DNA from 4 places in the Bacillus sp. SIMBA_154 genome. Region 1 is predicted to be linked to each of the others. Evidence: riboswitches for the same ligand, from Rfam matches in the RefSeq annotation. Region 1 holds a riboswitch; each other region holds the start of a gene.
What was found. A riboswitch is a leader RNA that binds a small molecule or an ion and turns the genes downstream of it on or off. The one in region 1 is predicted to bind S-adenosylmethionine.
Positions count from the first base shown of each region.

Region 2: linked by a shared signal. The riboswitch ahead of metK (methionine adenosyltransferase) and the one ahead of R0K30_RS13160 (bifunctional homocysteine S-methyltransferase/methylenetetrahydrofolate reductase) in region 1 are both predicted to bind S-adenosylmethionine.
Region 3: linked by a shared signal. The riboswitch ahead of R0K30_RS19260 (sugar ABC transporter substrate-binding protein) and the one ahead of R0K30_RS13160 (bifunctional homocysteine S-methyltransferase/methylenetetrahydrofolate reductase) in region 1 are both predicted to bind S-adenosylmethionine.
Region 4: linked by a shared signal. The riboswitch ahead of mtnW (2,3-diketo-5-methylthiopentyl-1-phosphate enolase) and the one ahead of R0K30_RS13160 (bifunctional homocysteine S-methyltransferase/methylenetetrahydrofolate reductase) in region 1 are both predicted to bind S-adenosylmethionine.

Region 1 covers NZ_JAWJBV010000009.1:5,271-8,510, forward strand. Annotated here, with positions in the region: gene R0K30_RS13150 (CvfB family protein) at 1-838, opposite strand, end outside; gene R0K30_RS13155 (YajQ family cyclic di-GMP-binding protein) at 1,076-1,567, shown strand; SAM riboswitch class I at 1,649-1,767, shown strand; gene R0K30_RS13160 (bifunctional homocysteine S-methyltransferase/methylenetetrahydrofolate reductase) at 1,846-3,240, shown strand, end outside.
Region 2 covers NZ_JAWJBV010000014.1:32,646-35,885, reverse strand. Annotated here, with positions in the region: gene asnB (asparagine synthase (glutamine-hydrolyzing)) at 1-685, opposite strand, end outside; gene metK (methionine adenosyltransferase) at 833-2,035, opposite strand; SAM riboswitch class I at 2,229-2,363, opposite strand; gene pckA (phosphoenolpyruvate carboxykinase (ATP)) at 2,591-3,240, shown strand, end outside.
Region 3 covers NZ_JAWJBV010000021.1:38,463-41,702, forward strand. Annotated here, with positions in the region: gene R0K30_RS19255 (right-handed parallel beta-helix repeat-containing protein) at 1-1,082, shown strand, start outside; SAM riboswitch class I at 1,201-1,311, shown strand; gene R0K30_RS19260 (sugar ABC transporter substrate-binding protein) at 1,481-2,599, shown strand; gene R0K30_RS19265 (sugar ABC transporter ATP-binding protein) at 2,672-3,240, shown strand, end outside.
Region 4 covers NZ_JAWJBV010000002.1:395,389-398,628, forward strand. Annotated here, with positions in the region: gene R0K30_RS05445 (methylthioribulose 1-phosphate dehydratase) at 1-129, opposite strand, end outside; gene R0K30_RS05450 (2-hydroxy-3-keto-5-methylthiopentenyl-1-phosphate phosphatase) at 93-788, opposite strand; gene mtnW (2,3-diketo-5-methylthiopentyl-1-phosphate enolase) at 789-2,009, opposite strand; SAM riboswitch class I at 2,109-2,210, opposite strand; gene R0K30_RS05460 (pyridoxal phosphate-dependent aminotransferase) at 2,263-3,240, opposite strand, start outside.

The sequences.
Region 1 (3,240 bases):
CGTAGGTCCAGCCTTCTTCTTGATAGACTAGATCATTTTTCATCAGATGACCTAATGCGCGTTTAAAGGCCGCCTTGCTCATTTGAAATCGTTCACGAATATCTTCTGGATCACTTTTATCCCAGTAAGGCATGGCGCCATTTCTCGTTCTCATATAGGTTAAAATTTCTTCTGCATCAACAGATAACGCGTCCTGCTTTCTAGGAAGCAAAGAAACGTTCACGGTTCCATCCTCTTTCACCGCAATGACGCGGCCTGTCACTTCCGATCCTAATCTTGGTTCTTCCTTTCGTTCTGTGCGGTGGATAAATCCCCTCACCCCTGTATCTGTCAGCATAAAAGAGCCTGTCGCAATTAAGCGATAAATTGTCCCAGTGATTTCTTTGTTCATTAAGGTTTCTGGCGCCTCAGTGAACAATTCACTGATCACATCCTCAGTGGCTGTCTTTGCGAACATTCTACCGTAGCTTGTGACTTTCAGCATACAGTAGAGTTTGTCTCCTTTTTTCGGCCATGCTTCCTCAAAAGGCGGGAGGTGTTCTGTTGCAACAAGTGCATCCTTTGATAGCCCGACATCGACAAATGCGCCCATGTCTTCTACAACGTCTACGACTTCTACCCAGCCATATGTATGTGCATTAATTGTAGGTATTTTCATCGTAGCTGCTAGTCTTTCTTCATGATCTACATATAAGTAGACCTCTACTTCATCCCTGTCATCAATATCCTCTGTCATCTCACTGCGGTGCAAGAGGACAGAATCTTCACCATCTGTCAAAAAGTAGCCGTACTCCATCTCGTTCTCTATTTGCAAGGTCAATTGCTCACCTGGTCTCATGTTCTCTTCCTTCCTATCTGCCCATAAAAGAGCGTTCGTTCATCTTTTGATTCACTTTATTCTACTATACTTCTTTCAACATGAACATCTCTAGTTCTGTTAGCTAAAGTGGACAAACTTCCCTTGATTTATACCGCAAGCGGCTGAACTCTTTGATTTGTCTATATGATAAAGCTTCTTCTTGCCCTGTTTGCATGATAAAATAGACGCAATATCTATACTTGGAGGTCATGTGTTATGGCAAAAGAAAGTTCATTTGATATTGTATCGAAGGTGGAACTGCCAGAGGTGCAAAACGCCATTCAAGCAGCGCTAAAAGAAATTAAAAATCGTTATGATTTTAAAGGAAGTAAAAGTGATATTTCACTTGAAAAAGAAGAGCTCGTTCTCATCTCAGATGATGACTTCAAGCTTGAACAGCTAAAAGATGTGCTTGTGACAAAGCTGATTAAACGAAATGTACCAACTAAAAACATCGACTACGGAAAAACCGAACATGCCCTAGGCGGAACAGTACGCCAGCGTGCCAAGCTGATTAGCGGTATCGATAAAGACAATGCCAAAAAGATCAACGCACTCATTAAGCAATCTGGGATCAAAGTGAAGTCGCAGTTTCAGGATGACCAAGTGCGTGTAACAGGGAAAAATAAAGATGATTTACAAGAGGTCATTTCACTCATGCGCAAAGCAGATTTGCCGATTGACGTCCAATTTATAAATTTTCGATAAATTTTAAATTTTCCATTGATTATTTTCGATTTTTTCGTTACAGTTGATGGAAGTTCAATTCATTGACATGTTCATATCGCTTTCTTATCAAGAGAGGCAGAGGGACTGGCCCTGTGAAGCCTCAGCAACCGGTGTAGTAGAAATGTATTTTCTATGACCAAGGTGCTAAATCCAGCAAGCAACTGCTTGGAAGATAAGGAGAAGAATTACGATACAGCCAAAAAGTCTTCTTCTTATCAGAAGGCTTTTTTTGTTACATAGAAATAAGGAGGAATACAATGGGCCTATTACAAGACTTACAAAATCGCGTATTGATTGCTGACGGAGCAATGGGAACACTTTTATACTCTTACGGCATTGACCGGTGCTTTGAAGAACTAAATTTATCAAAAGAAGATGAAGTGAAAAGAGTGCATGAGGCGTATGTGCAGGCTGGAGCTGACATCATCCAAACGAACACGTACGGTGCGAATTATATTAAACTATCCCGCTACGGCTTAGAGGAAGAAACAAAACGCATCAATACAAAAGCGGTACAAATTGCAAAAGCTGCCGCTGGCTCAGCTTATGTACTCGGAACGATTGGCGGCATTCGAACGTTTAACAAAAATGCCTACTCGATAGACGAGATCAAACGAAGCTTTAGAGAGCAGCTGTACATCCTATTAAATGAACAGCCTGACGGATTATTGCTTGAAACGTATTATGATATGGAAGAGGCGAAGGCCGTTCTCGAAATTGCGCGCAAAGAAACGACTCTCCCGATTGTCATGAACGTATCCATGCACGAGCAAGGTGTTTTGCAGGACGGTACACCGCTGAAGGACGGTTTATCTGAATTATCCTCTCTTGGCGCTGATGTCGTTGGGATCAACTGCAGGCTGGGCCCTTATCATATGATTCAGGCACTCGAAGGCGTTCCGATTTTGGAAAATTCTCATTTATCTGTCTATCCTAACAGCAGTCTCCCGTCTCTTGAAGAAGGCAGACTCGTCTATGATACAGATAATGATTATTTCCGAAAAAGTGCACTAGAGTTTAGAAATCAAGGCGCACGCATTATCGGAGGCTGCTGCGGAACGACGCCTCAGCATATTAACGCAATGGCTGAAGCAGTTAAAGATTTAGCACCGATCACTGAAAAAGAAGTGAAAGTATTAAAAGAAGAAATCATTTCGATCCAAGACCAGCGCACTGAACCTGGTCTTGACGAGCTGGCTGTTAAAAAACGATCGATTATCGTAGAGCTGGACCCGCCAAAGAAGCTGAACTTTGAAAAATTCCTTGTCGCAGCAAATGAATTAAAGAGTGCAGGCATTGATGCCCTGACGTTAGCTGATAATTCTCTTGCGACTCCGCGCATTAGCAATGTGGCTTGCGGTGCATTATTGAAACAGCAGCTTGATATGCGTTCACTTGTCCATATCACGTGTCGTGATCGTAATTTAATTGGGCTACAATCCCATTTGATGGGACTCGACACTCTCGGATTAACCGATATTTTAGCCATTACAGGCGACCCGTCTAAAATTGGTGACTTCCCAGGTGCAACATCTGTTTATGATTTAACCTCCTTTGATTTGATCCGTCTCATCAAACAGTTTAACGAAGGACTTTCTTTCTCAGGGAAGCCGCTTGGTAAAAAGACCAATTTTTCAGTGGCTGGCGCGTTT
Region 2 (3,240 bases), on a different contig from region 1:
GCTTGAATTGAACCTTCCAGTAAGTCTTAAATTCTATCTTCTTGCCCGGGCGAAGTGTAAACTGATGACCTGGCTCCACCTTGTGCACCTTTTGATCAAGTGTATTTGGCTCAGGAACGAATTGGAAAGACATGTATTGCTGCAGAGAGGTCTCATCAAATAAAATGTTCTCATTTACAGCCATTAAGCTTTTGCGTTCAGAAGCAAAGTACACTTGCTCATCCATTTGTGTAAAATAAAGCGGTTTGATGCCAAAAGGATCTCTTGCGCCATATAATAACTGCGCTTCTTTATCCCAAATTAAAAAGGCAAACATGCCGCGAAGCTTTGAAGCTGCTTCTTCTTTATAGTGACGATATGTGGCAAGAAGTACTTCCGTATCAGAATCTGTGCTGAACGTATAGCCCTTTTTCACAAGCTCTTCCTTCAGCTCCACATAGTTATAAATTTCTCCGTTGAAAATAATCCAATATTTCTCATCTTCATAAGAAAGCGGCTGCTTTCCATGTTCAACATCTATAATACTTAAACGTCTAAATCCAAATCCTACATGCTCATCATGGAAGTACCCCTCATCATCCGGACCACGATGAACGATGAGACGATTCATTTGTTTAATTAACTCTTCCTGCTCAGTAGTTTCGGACAATGGACGGTGATTAAATACACCAACAAACCCACACATATTATTGCCTCCACGTTATGTTATTTCTAAAAGTAGACCTATAATTAGACAGTATTTTGTACGATTTCGTTTCACATTTTTACGCTTTTTATAGAATTTTTTTTAATCAAAAGGAAAACCGCTTAAAATAAGCGGTTTTATATGTTGTTATTGTCCTAATGCTTCCTTGCGAAGCGTGTCGGCTTTATCCGTTTTTTCCCATGGGAGATCTAAATCGTGACGGCCAAAATGTCCGTATGCAGCTGTTTGTTTATAGATCGGACGACGCAGATCGAGCATTTTAATAATGCCAGCCGGACGTAGATCAAAGTTCGCACGAACCACCTCAATTAATTTTTCTTCAGAAGCTTTTCCTGTTCCGAATGTATCAATTGAAATCGATACAGGCTGTGCAACACCAATTGCATAAGCAAGTTGCACTTCACAAGAATCTGCAAGGCCAGCTGCTACGATGTTTTTCGCTACGTAACGAGCAGCATATGCTGCAGAACGGTCAACCTTTGTTGCGTCCTTACCAGAGAAAGCACCGCCGCCATGACGAGCGTAGCCGCCATACGTATCAACGATGATTTTACGTCCAGTTAAACCAGCATCCCCTTGAGGTCCACCGATGACAAAACGGCCTGTTGGGTTAATAAAGTATTTTGTCTCTTCATCAATCAGTTCACTTGGAACCACAGGGTGGATGACATGCTCTTTTAAATCGCTTTGAATTTGTTCAAGCGTCACTTCTGGTGCATGCTGCGTGGAAATAACCACTGTGTCAATACGAACTGGTTTGTTTTGTTCATCATATTCAACTGTTACTTGTGTTTTTCCATCTGGGCGAAGGTATGCAAGTGTTTGATCCTTGCGTACTTCTGTTAAACGACGAGATAATTTATGCGCTAGTGAAATCGGCAGCGGCATCAGCTCTTCTGTTTCGTTGTTTGCAAAACCAAACATAAGACCTTGGTCACCTGCACCAATCGCATCAATTTCTTCTTCAGTCATTGTTCCTTCACGTGCTTCAAGCGCTTTGTCTACACCTTGCGCAATATCAGCAGACTGTTCATCAATTGATGTTAGCACAGCACATGTTTCCGCATCAAAACCATATTTCGCACGTGTGTAGCCAATTTCCTTAATCGTGTCACGTACCGTCTTTGGAATATCGACATAAGTAGACGTTGTAATCTCACCGCTTACTAATACGAGACCGGTTGTTACAGAGGTCTCACAGGCAACACGTGCATTTGGATCTTTCTTTAAAATTTCATCCAAAATGCTGTCTGAAATTTGATCACAGATTTTATCCGGATGTCCTTCTGTCACTGATTCTGAAGTAAATAAACGACGATTTTGACTCATAATGGCTATTTCCTCCTGTACAAGGCCACATCATCCCAAGATGAGGCCTCCAATATGATACGGAACTCGTTCCCTCTTATATGAAAACGTTTATATTAGAGATGTTATTGGCAATTTGTTCATATGATATCCCAAAAATAAAAAAACCATTTCCTTCATTTCGAGGAAAGGGTCTGAGATCGCATGCCTTTCACTCTTATCGCTCAAGGTGTTCTTGTACCTTGCATCAGGTTAGCACCTTGGTTTCTCAGCATGTTCATGCCTTTTTCATAAGAAACCGGTTGCTGGGCTTCATCGGGCCTGTCCCTCCACCAACTCGGGATAAGAGTATCCGTTCAATAAGATATCTTATCTTAAACCCTTGCGTCATGTCAATGCTTCATAGGAATTATCTCTCCTCTTTTTTCACCTCACAATTAGCATCACCAAAAAGCATATTTTCATAGCAGAAATGAAAAAACACACACAAAAATATTTAAATAGTATAGACTATTATTATCAATGTGTTATACTAATCGAAACAAACAAATTCAACGGTAAAGGAAGGGTTTTTTTATGAACTCAGTGGATTTAAAAGAAGATTTGCAGTCATTGCTCTCATTAGAAAATACGCACCAAAATTTATCTGTTCCGAAACTTGTTGAAAAGATTTTGGCACGTAATGAAGGCGTTTTAACATCAACAGGAGCTGTCCGCGCCACAACTGGTGCTTACACTGGACGTTCGCCTAAAGATAAATTTATCGTCAAAGAAGAAAGCTCTGAGCATAAAATCGATTGGGGTCATGTAAACCAGCCGATCTCTAAAGAAGCATTTGATCGTTTATATACAAAGGTTGTCTCATACTTAAAAGAACGTGATGAACTATTTGTCTTTGAAGGGTTTGCCGGCGCTGACGAAAGATACCGTATGCCGATTACAGTTGTAAACGAATTTGCATGGCACAATCTCTTTGCAAAGCAGCTATTCATCAGACCTGACGGGTCAACGCCATCAGCTAACGAAAAACCTTTCACCATCTTATCTGCACCTCACTTTAAAGCAGATCCTGAAACAGATGGAACAAACTCTGAAACATTCATTATCGTTTCTTTTGAAAAACGGACGATTCTCATTGGTGGAACAGAGTATGCAGGAGAGATGAAGAAATCGATTTTCTCTGTCATGAACTACCTGCTGCCTGAGCAAGATATTTTATCGATGCA
Region 3 (3,240 bases), on a different contig from region 1:
ACGGCGGTCTTGTAACGATCGATCAAAAAAGCTACATCACACTCAAAGGTCTTACGGTTGGGCATATTAAGACGAATAAAGAAGATGTAACACCAGTCGGTATTTTCATCAAAGGAAGCGGCAAAGGAGTCAAGCTGCTCAACAACCGAGTGTATGACATTCAGACGACACACAAAAATGGGAATGCGCATGGTATTGCTGTCTATGGGACAAAAGCTCCTGCTGCCATTGAAGACATTGAAATCAAAGGAAATACCGTTGAAAAATTAAAACTTGGCTTCAGTGAAGCCCTTGTGTTAAACGGGAACGTCAAAAAATTTCGCGTGACACATAACACGGTCAGGCACACTGATAATATTGGCATTGATTTAATTGGTTTTGAGAATGTAGCCCCATCTAAAAAATATGATCAGGTCAGAAATGGTGTCGTATCTAGAAACAAAGTATATGAGATTACGAGTTATGGGAATCCAGCTTACGGCAAGGACATCTCCGCTGGCGGAATTTATGTGGATGGCGGGAAAGACATTGTGATCGATCATAACATCACACATCACAATGACCTTGGGATTGAAGTCACAAGTGAACATAAAGGGAAAGTGGCGGATCGCATTCGCATCGAGCACAATCAAGTGTATCTAAACCGTTATACAGGCATTTCAATTGGCGGCTATGACAAGAAGCGGGGCGGAACAACAAACACGACCATCTCACATAATATTTTGTACAAAAATGACACAGCCGGCCTAGAAGGCGGTCAATTGCTCATGCAATATCAAGCAGTGAACAATCGGATCACGAATAATATCATGACAGCTAGTAGATCGCATTACTTAGTCGTGAACCTTTATCAAGTGAACCAAAAGAATACATTTCAGAAGAACGTCTATGATGACCGCAAAGGTGCGAAAGCATCACAGTGGGTATGGCGCGGAAAATGGATGGAAGGCTACAAAACGTATCGCTCCAAAAGCGGTCAAGATAAAGGATCAGTACACCTCAATCCACATTATGTGAATGAGAAAAAATATGATTTCCGTCTGAAGAAATCTTCACCTGCCAAGAAAATCGTCGGCAGTTAATCAAATCAATGACCATGCACATATCATTTTAGAAATATTCAAAAAAGTCATTGACATTGATGGGACATCGCATTAAAGTAAAGAAGACATTTCAACTAAAACAAATTTCATAACGGATCTCTTATCAAGAGAGGCAGAGGGACTGGCCCTATGACGCCCAGCAACCGTTTCTATTTTTAGAAATTGGTGCTAATTCCTGCAAAGCTGTTACAGCTTTGACAGATAAGAGAGGAAGACTTCCCGATACATGTTTCATGCAACGGTGATCAAGCCTCTCTTCTTCAAGAGAGGCTTTTTTGTCTCTATTTTAGAAGCAATCCATTGGTTTACTGGCGTTTTCTTACTTTTTTACCTAGTTTTCTGATGTGATAAATAAAATAACTGGAGGAGGAACAGCAATGAAACGTAAATATTGGACATCATCTCTTGTATTATTGACGATCCTAACCGTCCTATTAGCAGGCTGTGGAGCAGGATCAAGCTCAGGCTCAAAGGCGAATGCGAACGAAAAAGTTTCCTTTGACAATGTACCGAAGCGCTTTGCAAAGGGACAGGGAGCAAAAATTAAAGTCATCCGCAAAATCGGCGGAGACGATCATACGGCTCAGTTTCTAGCTGGAACAAAGGCAGAAGGTGAAGCGCTAGGCTTTACGGTGGACGTGTACACAGCAAACGGGGATACAGCGAAGTTCCATGATGCGATCTCTCAGGCGCTAGAAGAAAACTATGATGGCTTTATCATCTCTCATGGGGACGACGAGGCGACAGTCGCTGATGTGAAAAAGATCACAGCGAAAGGCATTCCCGTTGTGGCGTTTGATTCGAATCCTAAGCTGAAGAACATCAAAGGGGTCACAGTGACGTCACAAGATGACGAACAATTAGCAAAAAAATCATTAGACGCTCTCGTGTCTGATTTTAAAGGAAAAGCAAATATTGCGTACCTCTGGGTAGATGGGTTCCCGCCAATGGTGAGACGAAACAAGGTGTACCAAGAAACACTCAAACAGCATGCAGGGCTCAAGGAGCTTGACCGTTTTGGCATTGCTTCCTCTGATACGTCTGTTCAAACACAAAATGCAGTGGCTGCCATGCTGAATAAGTATCCAAAGGGCAAGCTTGACGCTATTTTTGCCACGTGGGACGCATTTGCTATTGGTGCGGCAAGAGCCTTAAAGGAAGCAGGAAGAACAGAAGTGAAGATTTACGGTATTGATGTGTCAAACGCCGATCTTCAGGAAATGACAGCGAAAGACAGCCCATGGAAGTACACAGCAGCGGTTGATCCGAAGCTCATTGGTGCAGTTGACGTGAGGATTCTTGCGAAGAAAATAGCTGGAGAGAAAACACCATCTTCCTACGACCTTGAGGCCTCTCTCATTTCACAAAAGCAGCTTCAACAAGCAGGCAAGGCCATCAATATGGTCAATCTTGCGGAAGAAGTAAAGGGGTTCGGTTCATCTACTGCTTTTGAAGAAGATTGGATGAAGACCTTGAAGAAACATTATGCAAAATAAACAACGTACACTCTCTTTCCATAGAGGGTGTTTCGTTTTTCAAATGACGATCAATAGACAAGGAGGACACCTATGACTTCGCCGCTTGTTTGTATGGAGAACATTTCGATTGAATTCCCTGGGGTTAAAGCGCTGGATCAAGTGAATTTCACATTAAAAAAAGGCACGGTCCATGCGCTGATTGGAGCGAATGGTGCTGGGAAGTCAACGTTAATGAAAGTTCTTTCTGGCGTTCATTCGCATTTTGAAGGAACCATCCACATCAATGGCAAGGCTGCATCGATTCAAACACCAAAGGAAGCGGCCTCATACGGTGTGCAGACGGTCCATCAAGAAGTGGATACGGCTCTTGTTCCCTATTTAAGTGTTGGTGAGAACATGATGATGCATGAGATTGAGAAAAAATCATTTGTCCGCTGGAAAGAGCTTCATCGCAAGGCGGCTCAACTATTAAAAGAGATGGACATCGACATCTCCACAAAACGTCTTGTGAGTGATCTGACACTTGCAGAAAAACAGATGGTGCTCATTGCCAAGGCCGTTTCGATCAAATGCAGCATTTTAATTTTAGATGAACCAACCGCTCCGCTTAGTCATGCGGAAACAAGCAAGTTATTCTCAATGATTGATCAGCTGAAAAA
Region 4 (3,240 bases), on a different contig from region 1:
AAATGTGATTGGATCATCCGACACCTTAATAGATAAATTGCCGCTTGTTCCGTAAAACCAGTCTCTTTGTGCCAATTCACGTTTGACGTCTGCTAGCTCCTGCCATCGTTTACTCTTTGCGTCAGCCATTCCTTCACTTCCTTTATTTGAACAAATTGCGCTTTTAAATCGATAAATGTTTCATACTCCTTATGTACGAGCCCGAGCTCTTTACACTCATTCAGCAAATAGTCACGCGCAAACGTGAGATCCGCATGTTTTGCTGCCTCAATATCGGTCACTGAATCTCCGATCATGATAATGAAGTCATTTTCATGAGTCAGCTCTCGAATGATCGAGGGCTTGCAGCAGCCACAGCCATTTTGACATTCTGAATCGCAGTCATGCGGCCATTCAATCTGAATATGATCTTCTTTAAATGACGCATGATTGCAATAAATATCGGCTGGATCTACAATGCCTTCGAGTATGGGATAGACAAAAAAGTCCATACCGCCGCTTAACACATAGAAAGGAATGTCTGCTTTTTTTACATCATCAACAAATTGTTCGAATCCATCTCGAATCTCTGTATCTTCTAAAATAAACGACTGAATGGCTTCCTTCTGATCACTCGTTAGTAATTGAAACATCTGTCCGACGCCTTCTTGAATCGTGATCTCTTTTGACAGGACACCATCCTTCAGCTTCGTCCATTCACTTGGTGCAAACTGCTTCATGATGCGAATAATATTATCATTTTTCGTAATCGTTCCATCAAAATCACAACATACAATTGGTTTTTTCATTTATTCTGCTACCCTTCCCCAAAGATCAAGTGCTGCTTTTAAGTCTTGGCAAGATGATGCCTTTTCTTGGATGGGCTCTTCATTTATCACCGCATCAATAATGGATCGAAATGCTTTCCCTCCGCCGATGGCTCCCCGCGGATGTCCGTGAATTCCTCCACCTGCGTTAATCACATGATCGAATCCAAAATCTTTGATCAATACTGGAACCATACCAGGGTGAATGCCTGCTGATGGGACAGGGAACGTTTTTTGAACCGTATCCTCTTTTACGCAAGCTTCATAGATACCAAGGGCATCTGTTTTCGGAAGTGCGACCGATCCATAAGGAGATGGAAAAAGGCTCAAATCAGCGCCAGCATATCGATTTAATGTACCTAAAAGAAGCGAATGTGAGAACCCATATTCAGGAGATGATGTAAACGCGCCACTCACTGCTGGATGTGCCATAATAGGCAATTGAATGTCTGGGTCCTCAGCTAAGCTTTGCATGACATCAAGTCCGTAGGCAAAGACGTTGAATAGAAGCGCATCTGCTCCAAGTTCAGCGGCCTTCCTTGCTCGACCTTTAAGATCAAAGGTTCTGCCAGTTAAATTAACGGCGTACAGCGTTCGGTGCCCTGTCTCTTCATATGTTTCTTTTAATATCTTTTTTCCTTCTTTGATTCGTTCTTCAAAAGGGGCTAATGGACTTTCAAATAAAATTTCATCATCTTTGATGAAGTCAACACCGCCTAATGCCTGTAAACGGAGCTGCTCTTTTAATTCCGCCATATCACGGCCGATCACGCCTTTAAAAATACTCATCAATAACGGCCGATCAAACACATCTAATTTCTTTCGTATCCCCTCTATTCCAAATACCGGTCCAGGCAGCTTTCTTTTAAACCTATTCGAAAATTCTATATCGACAAGCTTTACTTTCCCATCTAGTGAAAGCTTTCCAAATATCGTTGTTAAAACGGCTGGTAAGTCTGCTGAAAAGTTAGCCTCAGGATAAGCAATTGTTACCTCTGATTGATACAGGCGATTTTCAGCTGATGCAACCTTTTCTGTCACTTTCTCTACTCGGCCTTTATGTTTTTTAAGCTGCTCCTTTTTGAGCTGCGGCAAATCCGTCCATGATCCAACTGTTAAACCAAGTGCGATCTGCTCCGCTTTACGGTCAATTTGTTCATCCTCTCGGTGTGTTAATACGTATGTTGCCAGTAATTCACTCACTAGGAATCCCCTTTCGATTGCGTCCTCTATATGTTCAATAAAAAAACCTCTTTAAGTGCTTGGGCAGCGCCTTAAAGAGGTTTCGTCTCATTCATCCGAATCTTATCTCTCAGCGCCTGCTGCAAGAATTAGCACCGTGCTTCATGGAAGTCGGTTGCCGGGCTTCATTGGGCTAGTCCCTCTGCCTACTCTTGATAAGAATATTCAATTTTCTTCAATATTGCCTGAATTATCCCACCATTTTTTTACGTTGTCAATGGCTTTTTTCAAATAGCTGCAAGGCAGCGATGCGCTCTGCGGCTTCTTTTAACCGCTTCTCACTTGTTAAAAGCCCTACTCTGACGTAGCCTTCACCGCCAGCACCAAAGCCATTCCCCGGCGCCACGACAACATGCGCTTTCTCTAATAATAAGTTAGAAAAGGATTCAGATGTAAATCCTTCTGGCACCTTTAACCAAGCAAAAAATGATCCCTTTGGAGCACTTACGTCCCAGCCAATCTCCTTGCAGGCAGCGATCCATGTATTTCGTCTTTTTTCATAACGATCATTTTGCACCTGTACGCACGTTTGATCGCTTAAAAGAGCTTCTGCTGCTGCATCTTGAGTAGCTTTAAACAGTGACACAAACAGATGATCCTGATAAAGCTCGATCGCTTCAATGACAGAGGGATTTCCTGCTGCAAAACCAACTCTCCAGCCGGCCATATTATATGTTTTGGACAATGTGTAAATTTCAATACCCGTCTCTTTCGCTCCATCTATTTGCAGGAAGCTGACCGGCTTTTCTCCATCGAATCCAATGCCGCCATATGCGAAATCATGGACAACACACAATTTGTGATCTTTCGCAAAAGTAACGGTTTCTTCAAAAAATGCACGACTTGCAGTGGCACCAGTCGGATTGTTTGGGTAATTTAAGTACATCAATTTTGCCTGTTTCTTATCAGCCTCAGGCAATAGATGGTAGTCAGGTAAAAAATCATTTTGTTCAAGAAGAGGCATGGTGACCATATGAGCTCCAGCAAGCACAGCGCCTGACCAGTAATCAGGATAACCAGGGTCTGGGACAAGCAGCGTATCACCCGGATTCAGTAAGCATTGCGGCAGCTCAACAAGTCCCGCTTTCCCGCCAAATAAAATGGCGATTTCTGTCTTCGGATCAAGCGTGACACCATATTCTCTTTCATAAAAGGCTGCGGCGGCCTTTTTTAGTTTTGCTGTTCCGCGAAA